DNA from 4 places in the Enterobacter sp. R4-368 genome. Region 4 is predicted to be linked to each of the others. Evidence: predicted binding sites of a transcription regulator. Region 4 holds the regulator's gene; each other region holds the start of a gene.
The links. The regulator LexA, encoded in region 4, represses DNA repair genes until DNA is damaged. The targets are predictions, from matches to a motif close to TNCTGTATGTACATACAGNA.

Region 1: umuD (translesion error-prone DNA polymerase V autoproteolytic subunit) is a predicted target of LexA. The motif match lies at 1,818-1,837, and genes of this name have one in related genera.
Region 2: mutH (DNA mismatch repair endonuclease MutH) is a predicted target of LexA. The motif match lies at 1,507-1,526, and genes of this name have one in related genera.
Region 3: umuD (translesion error-prone DNA polymerase V autoproteolytic subunit) is a predicted target of LexA. The motif match lies at 1,596-1,615, and genes of this name have one in related genera.

What each region holds. Positions count from the first base shown of each region.
Region 1 is NC_021500.1:659,207-662,341, reverse strand. Features, by position in the region: gene fabV (enoyl-ACP reductase FabV) at 1-37, shown strand, start outside; gene umuC (translesion error-prone DNA polymerase V subunit UmuC) at 121-1,383, opposite strand; gene umuD (translesion error-prone DNA polymerase V autoproteolytic subunit) at 1,367-1,801, opposite strand; gene H650_RS02980 (hypothetical protein) at 2,093-2,362, shown strand; gene H650_RS02975 (methyl-accepting chemotaxis protein) at 2,602-3,135, opposite strand, start outside.
Region 2 is NC_021500.1:2,016,397-2,019,531, reverse strand. Features, by position in the region: gene H650_RS09510 (TerC family protein) at 1-516, opposite strand, end outside; gene mutH (DNA mismatch repair endonuclease MutH) at 582-1,277, opposite strand; gene rppH (RNA pyrophosphohydrolase) at 1,959-2,489, shown strand; gene ptsP (phosphoenolpyruvate--protein phosphotransferase) at 2,502-3,135, shown strand, end outside.
Region 3 is NC_021492.1:3,933-7,067, reverse strand. Features, by position in the region: gene H650_RS23580 (Y-family DNA polymerase) at 1-1,140, opposite strand, end outside; gene umuD (translesion error-prone DNA polymerase V autoproteolytic subunit) at 1,128-1,571, opposite strand; gene H650_RS26170 (hypothetical protein) at 2,000-2,149, opposite strand; gene H650_RS26165 (hypothetical protein) at 2,201-2,443, opposite strand; gene H650_RS23565 (hypothetical protein) at 2,535-2,879, opposite strand.
Region 4 is NC_021500.1:3,349,062-3,352,196, reverse strand. Features, by position in the region: gene H650_RS15765 (CsbD family protein) at 1-103, opposite strand, end outside; gene dinF (MATE family efflux transporter DinF) at 281-1,615, opposite strand; gene lexA (transcriptional repressor LexA) at 1,697-2,314, opposite strand; gene H650_RS15750 (diacylglycerol kinase) at 2,423-2,791, opposite strand; gene plsB (glycerol-3-phosphate 1-O-acyltransferase PlsB) at 2,922-3,135, shown strand, end outside.

The DNA of each region.
Region 1 (3,135 bases), 2.3 Mb from region 4:
TCTGCGCCAGCTGGTAAAAGAGTACAGCCATGCATAAGCATGCCTGATATGACAAATGCGCCAGTCTGTCGGCGCATTTGTTGATGAAAATCGCGGTCGGTTATGGTTTCTGTACGGTCTTTATTTCACGACAGGCAGATCGGAATAGCGTGTGGTGTAGGCGGGGGAAAGCATGTCGCGTTTCATCGCCCAGTTTTTTTCAATTCCCTGTCCTGCAAACCAGACGCTTCCTCTCCCCGATGTATTTAAACGATCAATGGTTTCCATCAGCGCTGCGCTGTTCGCGTAGGGGCGATTCTCATCAAACAGATTGAGTTGGGCAACGCCGCTGCTGAAAAAATCTGAAAGCATCACGCCAGCCTTCATATAGCGATGCCCCTCCCGCCATATCTGATCCAGCGAGCTTGTCGCAGCACGGATAATGTCGCGCGTATCATTAGTCGGCGTCATCAACGTCACGGATGCCTGATTTCCGTAGTAAATACGATTATCCGCATGCGGGCTGGTACGAATAAAGACGCTGATGAAGCGGCAGAACTGATGTTCCGCGCGTAACTTCTCTGCCGCGCGTTCAGCATAGGCGCAAATGGCCTGATGCATATCTGAATACTGCGTGATCCGCTTGCCAAAAGAGCGGCTACAGATAATTTGCTGCTTGGTGGGGGGAAATTCATCAAATGCCAGACATGATTCGCCGCGCAGTTCCCGCACGGTTCGTTCCAGCACAACATTGAAGTGTTTACGGATAACCCAGGTTGAACTGTCGGCAAGTTGCAGCGCATTTTCAATGCCCATTAACGCCAGCTTTTTACTGATGCGACGTCCCACGCCCCAGACCTCATGTATCGGCACGTGAAACAGTAACTTACGTTGCCGCTCCCGGGAGGAAATATCCACAACTCCCCCGGCGCTGGCCCATCTTTTGGCGGCATAATTGGCCACCTTGGCGAGGGTTTTCGTTGGGGCAATGCCAACGCCCGTTGTCAGCCCGGTATTTTTCAAAATCTGATTACGGATCTGATGGCCGAATGCCTCAAGTGAAATACAGTTTGATACGCCAGACAGATCGATAAAAGCCTCATCAATAGAATAAAGCTCGACGGAGGGGGTGATTTCAACCAGCGTCGACATGACACGATTGCTGAGGTCGGCATACAGCGCATAATTTGAGCTAAACACCGTCACGCGCTGACGATGAAGCTCATCTTTGATTTTGAAATAAGGCGCAGCCATGTCTATGCCCAGGTCCTTTGCCTCACGCGATCGCGAAATAATGCACCCATCGTTGTTGGACACGACAACGACAGGTTTCCCCTGCAGATCCGGGCGAAACAGCGTCTCGCAGGAGGCGTAGAAGTTATTCACATCAACAAGCGCGAACATGTCGATTTGACTTCAACGTAAATGTCACGACGCCAAAGATCTGCAACTCTTCCTCGGCCTGGAAAACAATCGGCGCATAATGAACATTATGCGGGATGAGCTGGAGAACAGGGCGGGTCCGCAACTCCTTCACCGTGAATTCCCCGGCAACCGCCGCAACAACAATATCACCGTGCACTGGGGTTAATGAGCGATCAACCACCAGCAAATCACCATCGCTAATCCCCGCACCGATCATCGAATCCCCGCTTACCCTGACAAAGTAAGTCGCGCTGGGGTGTTTAACCACCAGTTTGTTTAAATCAAGCCGCTCTTCGACATAATCCTGCGCCGGGCTTGGGAAGCCACAAGGAACGCGCTCAGCAAAGAGCGGAAGGGGAATGAGGCGATCACTCTCGGTCGATGGGATGAACTGCATGATGATGAACCTGGTTAACTGTGTTTATATACAGTATTGCTAAATTCTGTCACTGATCAAGAGGCGAAGCGGGCCGCATTCAGGAAATGTTTGAAGTAGCAAAGAATTTAGCTGAAAACGTTGCCATTCTATATTGATGGCCCTTACCAATATCATTTTAAAACCACTGGCTTAATAACCCGGCGTACAACACCGGATTACTTGTTGCCAAAAAATGCAGGGAAATAGCACAGCATCAGAAATTCAGTAATGTGAGGGTTACTATTTTTCGCGTATTAAGGAGAGGCGTAGATGTTAAATATTGCCAGAAGCACCGGTAATTCCACCACCGGTGTGCATATGCTGCAACGCTTTAAAAATGGCTACCGCATTCGTTGTAATCGCGAGACCCTAAAGCGGTTCACTTCCATCGATGTTAAGCCGGAGTATCAACATCTGTTCGGCGCAGATGGCGAAGGTATCTACCATTCGGCAACCTTTCCAACTATTGCTGAAGGCGCGCAAGCGCTGTGCAACTTCATCCGGACGGTTTGCGGTCTGGAGTGTCAATGGAAACCGTAACGGTGTGGCGGTTTCACGCGTTGAACCTGTAAAAATAAGGGTATTTACGAGCATTTTCGTGCCTGTTGGCGGCGTCTCATCCGCGCCGGAAAAGAGTGGCGATGCCGTGGCTGACGTTGAAACGGGAATTGGCGTCGGCTGGCAGGAGACCAGCCGACGCTATGATTGTTGCGCACGTCGCCGATTTACGGCGACGTATTCATCACCACCGTTTTACTGCGAATCGTGTTCGTTCAAAGTCAAACGCTCGCCGGAACCCTGAAAACGCTCACCAACTCTTTCATCACTCTGGCTTGTTCGTTGAGCATTTCAGACGCGGCAACCGACTCTTCGACCAGCGCCGCATTTTGCTGGGTAGTGGTATCAATCTGGCCGATCGCAATGTTGATTTGCTGTACGCCGTCACTCTGTTCGAGGCTCGCTTGTTCGATCTCTTTCAGAATACTGGAGACGTTATCCACGTTCTCGACCATTTCGTCCATTTTACCGTTCACCTGACGCACCATCTCCAGGCCGCGTACGCTCTGCTGTGTCGAGTTTTCAATCAGCGCCCGGATATCTTTCGACGAATTCGCCGTTTTCTGCGCCAGATTGCGAACTTCCTGCGCCACCACGGCAAACCCTTTGCCATGTTCACCTGCGCGAGCTGCTTCAACCGCGGCGTTAAGCGCCAGGATATTGGTCTGGAAGGCGATAGAATCAATCAAGTTAATGATGTCAGACATTTTGTCCGCCGAGCTGCTGATATTGTGAATTTCCTGCGTCAGCGAGGT
Region 2 (3,135 bases), 1.3 Mb from region 4:
CGCGGCAAACATCATCACGCCAACGGCGATAACCACTGCCGCCATCATAATGAACAGATGATCGGATAGCCCCACCGCGGTGATCACCGAGTCGAGACTGAAGATAATATCCAGCAGCATAATCTGCACAATCGCGCCAAAGAACGAATGCACATTGGTCTTCAATCCTTCCTCTTCGCCTTCGATCGATTCGTGGATCTCTTTACTCGCTTTCCAGATAAGGAACAGACCACCGAGGAACAAGATCAAATCGCGGGCGGAAACACTATGATCAAACACGCTGAACAGCGGATGTGTCAGCCTTGTCACCCAGGCAATGGATGCCAGCAGTAACAGCCGCATGATCATTGCCGCAGCCAGACCTAACCGACGAGCGTGATTACGCTGCGCGGTAGGCAGTTTCGCGACCACCAGAGAGAGGAAAATAATATTGTCGATCCCTAAAACGATCTCCAGCAGCGTCAGCGTACCGAGCGCGAGCCAGGCGTTGGGATCGGTAATCCATGCAAATAACATCTCTATAAAGTCCTGCCAAAAAAAGAAGCGCTAATTATAAGCGTCGCTGTGGAGTAGGCAAAAAATTAATAGGGTGAGAGCAAAAAATGGCGCGCCAGCAGTGCGCCGGTGAAGTTCTTTTTCAGGTAAAAACCGCGCGGCAGCGTGAGAATGGTTTCGCCATGTTCGCCAATGGCTTCGGTTAGCGCTTTACTGTTGGCCGCCTTCGGGCGCAGTTGCAGCACTTCGCCGTGACGGGCGGTAATGCGGGTGACCTGGCCTAACACAATCAAGTCCATCAACTCTTCCCAGTCGAGCCGTAACTGCTGTTCTTCTTCTGCATTGGGACTCCAGAGCAACGGCGAACCGACGCGGCGATCCGCCACCGGGATCTCGCGTGAACCTTCAATCGGAATCCATAAGACGCGCTTGAGCTTATGCCGCACATGGCTGGTTTCCCACACGACACCACTGTTGCCGGTAAGAGGGGCCACGCAAACAAACGTGGTCTCCAGCGGGCGTCCCTGGTTATCCACCGGTATGGTTTTTAGCTCAACGCCCAGCGCGGCAAAATCCTGCTCGGGCTTACTGCCTGCGCTGGCGCCGAGCCACAGCTCCAGCAGAACCCCCGTCCAGCCTTTATCACGCTTTAAATCGCGCGGAACGGGCAAGCCTGCCAGCGTGGCCAGTTCGCCGAGCGTGTAGCCCGCCAGGCGCTGCGCCTGGGCCAGCAATTGCGCTTCTGATTCAGGCGGTGAAGTGAAAGGAGCCAACGCGAACATGTTAAAAACCTTTTGTCTAAAAAATAACCGCTAGTTTTGCACTGTAGCCAGGCAGTGTACCTTTTTCTGTCCTTCGTGAGCAAATAGATGATTTATAAAGGAATTTAACGAGGGTTTTGATGAGTTGCGCAACTGTGCGCCGGGTTTTCCAAATCTGGTCACTGACAATAAACAGGATCTTACACCATGTTATCCACAGAAAAGTGGGATAACTGGGGAAAAGTGCCACTACTGTTTCGATTTACAGCCTTGACGTGCGATGAAAATCGAAATTCTGCACAAAATGTGCCTAACTTATTGGCATAATCTGTGGATAAATTCGGCTCTGTTCGATCTTTCATCAGCGCCAGGATCCTTAAGGTGATGATCGTCACATTATGGGGCTGTTATCGGTTGAAAAGCTATTTAACTGCATGAATTGCTGTATGTTATTTCTTTGATGTAAATCGGGGCTATTCAGACTGTTCCGGGTTTTCCCTGGGTAATTCCATACTTTTTCACAACTCTATCCACAGAAAAGGTGAATAAAAACCGTCGTCAGCATCGCTTTCTGTTTATAACTTTGATGATTACTGTGAGTTATTCAAATGTTATTCGTTCGTATCCCTGTCATAGAGTGGTTTACCGTTTTCCGGGAGTGTGAAACAATCGCTTTATTCAGACTTTTTTTGAGGTAGTCCGGTGATTGATGACGATGGCTACCGCCCAAATGTGGGAATCGTAATCTGTAATCGACAAGGTCAGGTCATGTGGGCCAGACGCTTTGGACAGCACTCATGGCAGTTCCCCCAGGGGGGTATTAACCCTGGCGAGTCCCCGGAACAAGCAATGTACCGGGAACTGTTCGAGGAAGTAGGCTTAAGTCGTAAAGATGTTCGTATCCTTGCTTCTACGCGTAACTGGTTGCGTTACAAGTTACCGAAACGTTTGGTGCGTTGGGACACAAAGCCGGTTTGTATCGGCCAGAAACAAAAATGGTTTCTTTTGCAGTTGATAGGTAACGACAGTGAGATCAACATGCAGACCAGTAGTACGCCCGAATTTGATGGCTGGCGTTGGGTGAGCTACTGGTATCCTGTTCGCCAGGTAGTGTCGTTTAAACGCGATGTCTACCGGCGGGTGATGAAAGAGTTTGCAAGCGCGGTGATGTCGCTTCAGGAAACGCCTCCGAAGCCGCAAAGCGCGCCTGCCTGGCGACGTAAACGAGGTTAAGCCACCCATATTATGCTCACCCGACTGCGAGAAATAGTTGAGAAAGTCGCCAGCGCGCCACGCCTTAATGAAGCGCTGGAAATATTGGTTACCGACGTTTGTCTGGCGATGGAAACCGAAGTGTGCTCGGTCTATCTCGCAGATCACGACCGGCGTTGTTATTACCTGATGGCGACGCGCGGTTTAAAAAAGCCGCGTGGTCGCACCGTCACGCTCGCATTCGATCAGGGGATTGTCGGTCTGGTAGGCAGGCTGGCGGAACCCATCAACCTGGCGGATGCACAAAAACACCCCAGTTTTAAATATATTCCCGCTGTTAAAGAAGAGCGCTTTCGCGCTTTTCTTGGCGTACCTATTATTCAGCGCCGCCAGTTGCTTGGTGTGCTGGTGGTACAACAGCGTGAGCTACGCCAGTACGATGAAAGCGAAGAGTCCTTTCTGGTTACGCTCGCCACCCAGATGGCGGCCATTCTCTCCCAGTCACAATTAAACGCGCTGTTTGGCCAGTATCGGCAGACGCGAATTCGCGCCTTACCGGCAGCACCTGGTGTTGCTATCGCTGAAGGTTGGGTTGATGAAACGCTGCCGTTAATGGAGCAGGTTTATCCGGCTTCGACGCTTGATACCTCGCTTGAGCGCGAAAGGC
Region 3 (3,135 bases), on a different replicon from region 4:
CCCGTCAACAACACTCATTAGTTCCTGACTGTGCGGGCGGGGAGGCTGCTCATCAAACAGGTTCAGTTGGGCAATGCCGGAACCGCTGAAGTCATTAAGCATGACCCCTGCCTTTGCATACCGGTGATCGTCGCGCCAGATACGCTCCAGTGCGCGGACAGCGGCTGCAATAATGTCCCGTGTGTCCTGCGTGGCCGTAAGCAGTTTTTCACTTGCCACGTTGCCGTAGTAGGGTTCAGTGGCAGAGAAGGGGGAGGTTTTGATAAAGACTGAAATGTGCCGGCAGTACTGGCGTTCTCCCCGCAGTTTTTCGGCGGCGCGCTCCGCGTACTGGCAGACAGCCTGACGTATGGAGTCATACGTAGTGATACGCTCGCCAAACGACCGGGAACATACAATCTGCTGCTTCGGTGGCGGAGCTTCCTCGAGCGCAATACAGCTCTCACCGTTCAGTTCCCGGACGGTGCGTTCCAGCACCACATTAAAATTTTTACGGATAAAAGCGGTGTTGGCCTGCGCCAGCTGAAGTGCGGTGGTAATCCCCATTGTGTTAAGCTTTCGAGCGATACGGCTGCCCACCCCCCATATTTCCTGGACAGGCTGAAGTGAAAGCATCTTTGCTGTGCGGGCGGGATTTCCTGGCGTCAGCGCCAGCACGCCCCTGAACGCTGGCCACTCCTTCGACGCCCACTGCGCTGATTTTGCCAGTGTCTTGGTGGGACCCATTCCGACGCCGATAGTGAGCCGGGTACAGGCATAAACATGTTCGCGCAGCTGCGTGCCGAATGCCTCATAACTGATGGCGGTTTCCAGCCCCCGGAGATCCAGGAACATCTCGTCGATTGAGTATGCTTCCACGCCTGGAGTCAGCTCTTCCAGACAGGCCATCACGCGGTTACTCAGACTGGCATATAATTCATAATTACTCGAGAAAACAAATAGTTGCTCTGGAAACTGCTGCTCGCGAATTTTGAACCACGGGTCACCCATTCGGATGCCTAGCCGCTTCGCTTCCTTGGAACGCGCTATGCAGCAACCGTCATTATTACTTAGAACAATCAGAGGTTTATCACGCAAGTCGGGGCGAAATACTTTTTCGCAGCTGGCATAGAACGAATTAACGTCGGCTAGTCCAAACATTTCATCACCTCGCGCGTCCGGTGAATGATGTGAGTAACAACGCCGAAGATCTGCAGTTCATCCGGATCCGGATAAATGGGCGGAAAAGCAGGATTCATGGGCTGCAGACAGAGCCGGGGCCGGGTAATCAGTCGCTTCACGGTGAATTCCGCGCCCATGCCGGCCACCACAATGTCGCCGTTCACCGGTTTCATGGCACTATCGACGACCAGCAGATCACCACTGAAAAGAAATCCGTCCTGCATGCTGTCTCCGTGGGCGCGCAGGTAGTAAGTCGCGCTGCGGTGCCGGATGCAGTACTCGTTCAGGTCAAGCTCTTTCTCCACATAGTCCTGGGCGGGAGACGGAAAACCACAGGGCACCATCTCCAGAAATAATGGCAGATTTACAGGCACGTTTGCTTGTGTAGGGGTCAGCATTACCAGCTTCATAACGCTATTCCTCATCTGTATTTATACTGTTTATATATACAGTATTATTAATTTGTTTCACCTGTGCTTTCAAGCGAGACGTAATCTTTATCAATTAACTAAATGAAAAATAGAGAAATTATTTTTATCTCTTTAGCTCCCTCCTGGTCTTGTTTTGTGCATCACAGGCGTAGCAAACCAGTCATGTGCCGACGTGGAAAAGAGAGGATCAATACAGGTCGGTTGTCAGCGACAACCGACCTGGACGGGCGTCATTACCAGTGAAATTTCTAAAAAAGGACAGGTCGGCACAGCGTGCATTTCGGGCGGACATCAGAAGAAGGGTATATTTGCGCGGAAGGGGACAGAAAATTACATTTCCGGCAGTAAACTCTATTATTATATCCTCGCTATAATTGATGTAAATGTGATGGGGGAATAAAGAACAGTCAGCATCTTCTGAATTCCTCAAGCATTGCGGAAAACTCATCATTTTTCTTTATAAAATTCATGAGGAATTCTTCAGTGATATATTCCTGGTAACCATTTTCATATTTGGTTGAAAGTATTTGTTTGGCATCATCACCAGGTAAATCCATTTCAGCGGTAACCTGATAACTATGCATTATTCTGTTACGAATTAGCACTAATTAATTGAAACTATTAGCTATTTTCTCATCTGATGCCTGAGTTATTGTCTCTGCTATTGGCTTTTTAAGTCGCCCCGATGTTTTATCAATCAATTCATACCAGCTGTATTTTCTTTTGGTATCTTTATTGAGTATATTTTCAATAACAAAGCTGTTATTTGAATTAAAAACGCAAAGCGCGGTGCCAAGCAGTTCTCTGTACTGTTTAGACGGTAGTGCCTGATGTGTATAGCTTTCATACATTGTTTTATTCTCCTTAATATGTACTTTTACAGATCCCGGCAGACGAGGATCGTTGTCCGATGCTATTAATGATTTGAACCGTGAATACTGACTATTTTAAGCGGGCAGGAGCGTTGGTTCTTTTGCCGCCTGAGGGGTTACCCGTTGTGCTCGGCCAGTTTTCCATGCGTCTTGACCGGTTTCCCGGATGGTTGTCTGAGCGCTGTATGATTTCTTCCGGAGTTCTGATTGTATTGCGTACTACCGCTGTTTCTCCCACGTCAATCGCGGTGGCAATATCCAGAAGATCAGATATCGCACTTTCCTTGATGATTTTCCCGCTGGCGTGTAGCTCCAGGATGGTGGAGATATAATCCGCAAGTTCTTTGTATTCACCGGTACTGAGTTTCGCTCCCTTTTTTCCAAAGGCCTTTGACGCTGCTTTTCTCAAATCCATATTCTGTCTTCCTTTCATATACCGTAACACAACTTTTACAGGTGACTTTACCAGAACGAGGAGGCGGAAAGCGGTACCGGCTTCGCATAACGCAGATAAATGGTTCGCTGACCCCACTACTGCCCTGTTGTATGTGCCTTACTCAGGTTGTGTCTAGAGGTTGAGTTTTTATTAATACTCATATTGAGTATTTTATATTTACATTTATGAGATGTTGCTTTATGATGTTCTCAAATTGAGATTATCAAAAGGTGCA
Region 4 (3,135 bases):
TACCTTCAATGATAGTCATATCATCGTCGGTGAGTTTGCCCCATTTCTCTTTCACTGTGCCTTTAAACTGTTTCCAGTTACCGCCGACTTCGTCTTTATTCATCATGGACTCCTTATCGTTCGGTTAAAATGACGTTCTCACCGTGCTGAACGTACTGATTATTGTAGTCAGGGATTCGGCATTATGAATTTTATTCGGAATCTTTAACCATTTAACAAGATAAAAGTAGCGTAAACGAGACGAGAAAATCGGAGCGTTACCTTAGAAAATAAAGCGCTATCAGGAAGGAGCGCTGGCAGCAAACCAACTGTTGTTACGCCAGTGACGACGCCATATTAGCGCCAGCGTCAGCCCACGCAGAGCAAGGAATACAGCAAGTGACAGCCACAAACCGTGATTGCCCAAAACAGGCACGGTGAGTAGCGTAGCGGCAAACCCCGCCGCCGCCACTGCCATACTGTTACGCATTTCGGCCGCGCGCGTGGCACCGACAAACATACCGTCCAGCAGATAACACCACACCCCCACCAACGGTAAGATAACCTGCCAAATCAGATAATGTCCGGCAAGCTGTTGCAGCGCGGGTAACGATGTTAACAGCCCGATAATTTGCTGACCCGCCACTGCATACACAACGGCAAAGAACAGCGCCACCAGACCGGCCTGCCGGCAGGCAGCCCGCCAGATATGCATCAATTGACTGCCGTCTCTGGCACCGTAAGCCTGCCCGGAGTGCGCCTCAACCGCATACGCGAAACCATCCAGCGCATAGGCGGTAAAGGTTAAAAACATCATCAGCACCGCATTTGCCGCCACCGTCTCATCCCCGAGCCGGGCACCAAACACCGTTATCGAACCAAAGCAGAGTTGCAGCAGCAGCGAACGCAACATGATATCGCGGTTCAGCGCCAGCAAGCGCCGTACGCCACCGCGCCATGCATTTTTCAGCGTCAGCAATGAAATGCCGCGCATTACCAGTACGTGTCGCACCATCCATAAACCAATAGCGAAGGTGGCGTATTCTGCAATGACCGTGGCAAGTGCCGCACCTTGCACATTCATATGCAGCCCCATGACCAGCCACACATCGAGCACGATGTTGAGCAGATTCCCCACCACCAGCAATATCACCGGTGCACGCGCATACTGCACGCCGAGCAACCAACCGAGCAACACCAGATTGCCCAGCGAAGCAGGCGCACTCAACCAGCGAATATCCAGGAACCGTCGCGCCTGTTCCAGTACCGCCTCGCTACCGCCAGTGATATGCAGCGCCAGGTCGATAAGCGGCGTGCGCAACAGGGTAATCAACACGCCGGCCCCTAGCGCCAGCAGCAAAGGCTGGACTAACGCACGCGCCAGCGCGGGCGCATTTTTCGCGCCGAACGCCTGAGCTGTCAGGCCGGTGGTGCTCATGCGCAAAAAGAGCAGCAGCATAAAGAGAAAACTGGTCGCCGTTGCACCAATCGCCACACCACCCAGGTAAACCGGGCTGTCCAGATGCCCCACTACCGCCGTATCCACCAGCCCCAGTAATGGGACAGTGATATTCGAGAAGATCATCGGCAGCGCAAGCCGCCAGAGCGCTTTGTCAGATGCGGTTAGCAGTGGCATGGTTTGAATGTGAAATTTAATGAGGGAAAAGAGGAGATCGCTGCGGAACCTGAACCCGCCCCGCAGCAAAGCGAATGTGCGTTACAACCACGCGCCATTACGAATAACACCGACCGCCAGCCCTTCGATGGTGAAGTTTTGATCGCGAAGATCGACAACGATCGGGGAAAACTCGCTGTTTTCCGGCAACAGTTCGACGGTGTTACCCTGCTTTTTTAAACGCTTGACGGTCACTTCGTCTTCAATGCGCGCTACAACGACCTGGCCGTTACGCACATCCTGCGTTTTATGCACCGCCAGCAGATCGCCATCCATAATGCCAATGTCACGCATCGACATACCGCTAACGCGCAGCAGGAAATCCGCATGAGGTTTAAAGAGACTCGGATCGACCTGGTAATGGCCTTCGATATGCTGCTGAGCCAGCAGCGGCTCACCCGCAGCGACGCGACCAATCAGCGGTAAGCCGATATCGTCCTCTTCTTCTTCAAGCAGCAGACGAAGGCCGCGTGATGCGCCAGATACGATTTCGATAACCCCTTTGCGCGCCAGCGCTTTGAGGTGTTCTTCCGCCGCATTTGGGGAACGGAACCCCAATTGCTGTGCGATTTCCGCACGCGTTGGTGGCATACCGGTTTGAGTGATGCGATCGCGAATAAGATCGAACACCTCTTGCTGCCTGGCCGTTAATGCTTTCATCCCGCCCCCTGGGTGTATATACAGTTATGCTGTGAGTATATACAGCTAAAGGCGATTTTGGAACCAAATTTAAGCAAAAAACCAGGGCGTTATCGAATTCTGGAAGCGTTATCGAAAATGTGACCACAGTAATGCGATCCAAGTAAACAGCGCCAGCAGGATGGACATCAGCACCGCCGCCGACCCCATATCCTTCGCCCGCCCGGAAAGTTCATGGAATTCCGAACCAATTCTGTCTACCACGGCTTCGATAGCGCTGTTCAGAATTTCGACAATCATTACCAGCGTCACAGAACCAATCAGCAGTACGCGCGTCATTGTGTCAATATCGAGCCAGCAAGCGATTATAATTGCCAGGATAACCGCAACGGACTCCTGACGAAATGCCGCTTCATTAATCCAGGCGGCGCGAACGCCTTTCCAGGAGTATCCAGCGGCTTTAATGATCCGGGTGAAACCGGTGGTATTATTAGCCATTTAAAAGAACCTTTTTATTAAATTGGCGTCAATGTCTCAGCAAGCGCGCAGCGGTACAACAGAAATTATGTGCGCTTTCTGATATTCTTGCGGCGCAATGGCACTATTAACCAGAGGCTTTACATCCTTTATGTCCGGCTGGCCACGAATTTACTACAAATTACTGAATTTACCATTAAGCGTGCTGGTAAAAAGTAAATCGATCCCCGCAGAACCTGCACAGGAACTGGGTCTCGATACATCACGCCCCATCATGTACGTGCTGCCTTATAACTCAAAGGCAGATTTACTGACTTTACGCGCGCAGTGTCTGGCGCATGAGTTGCCCGATCCGCTGGAACCGC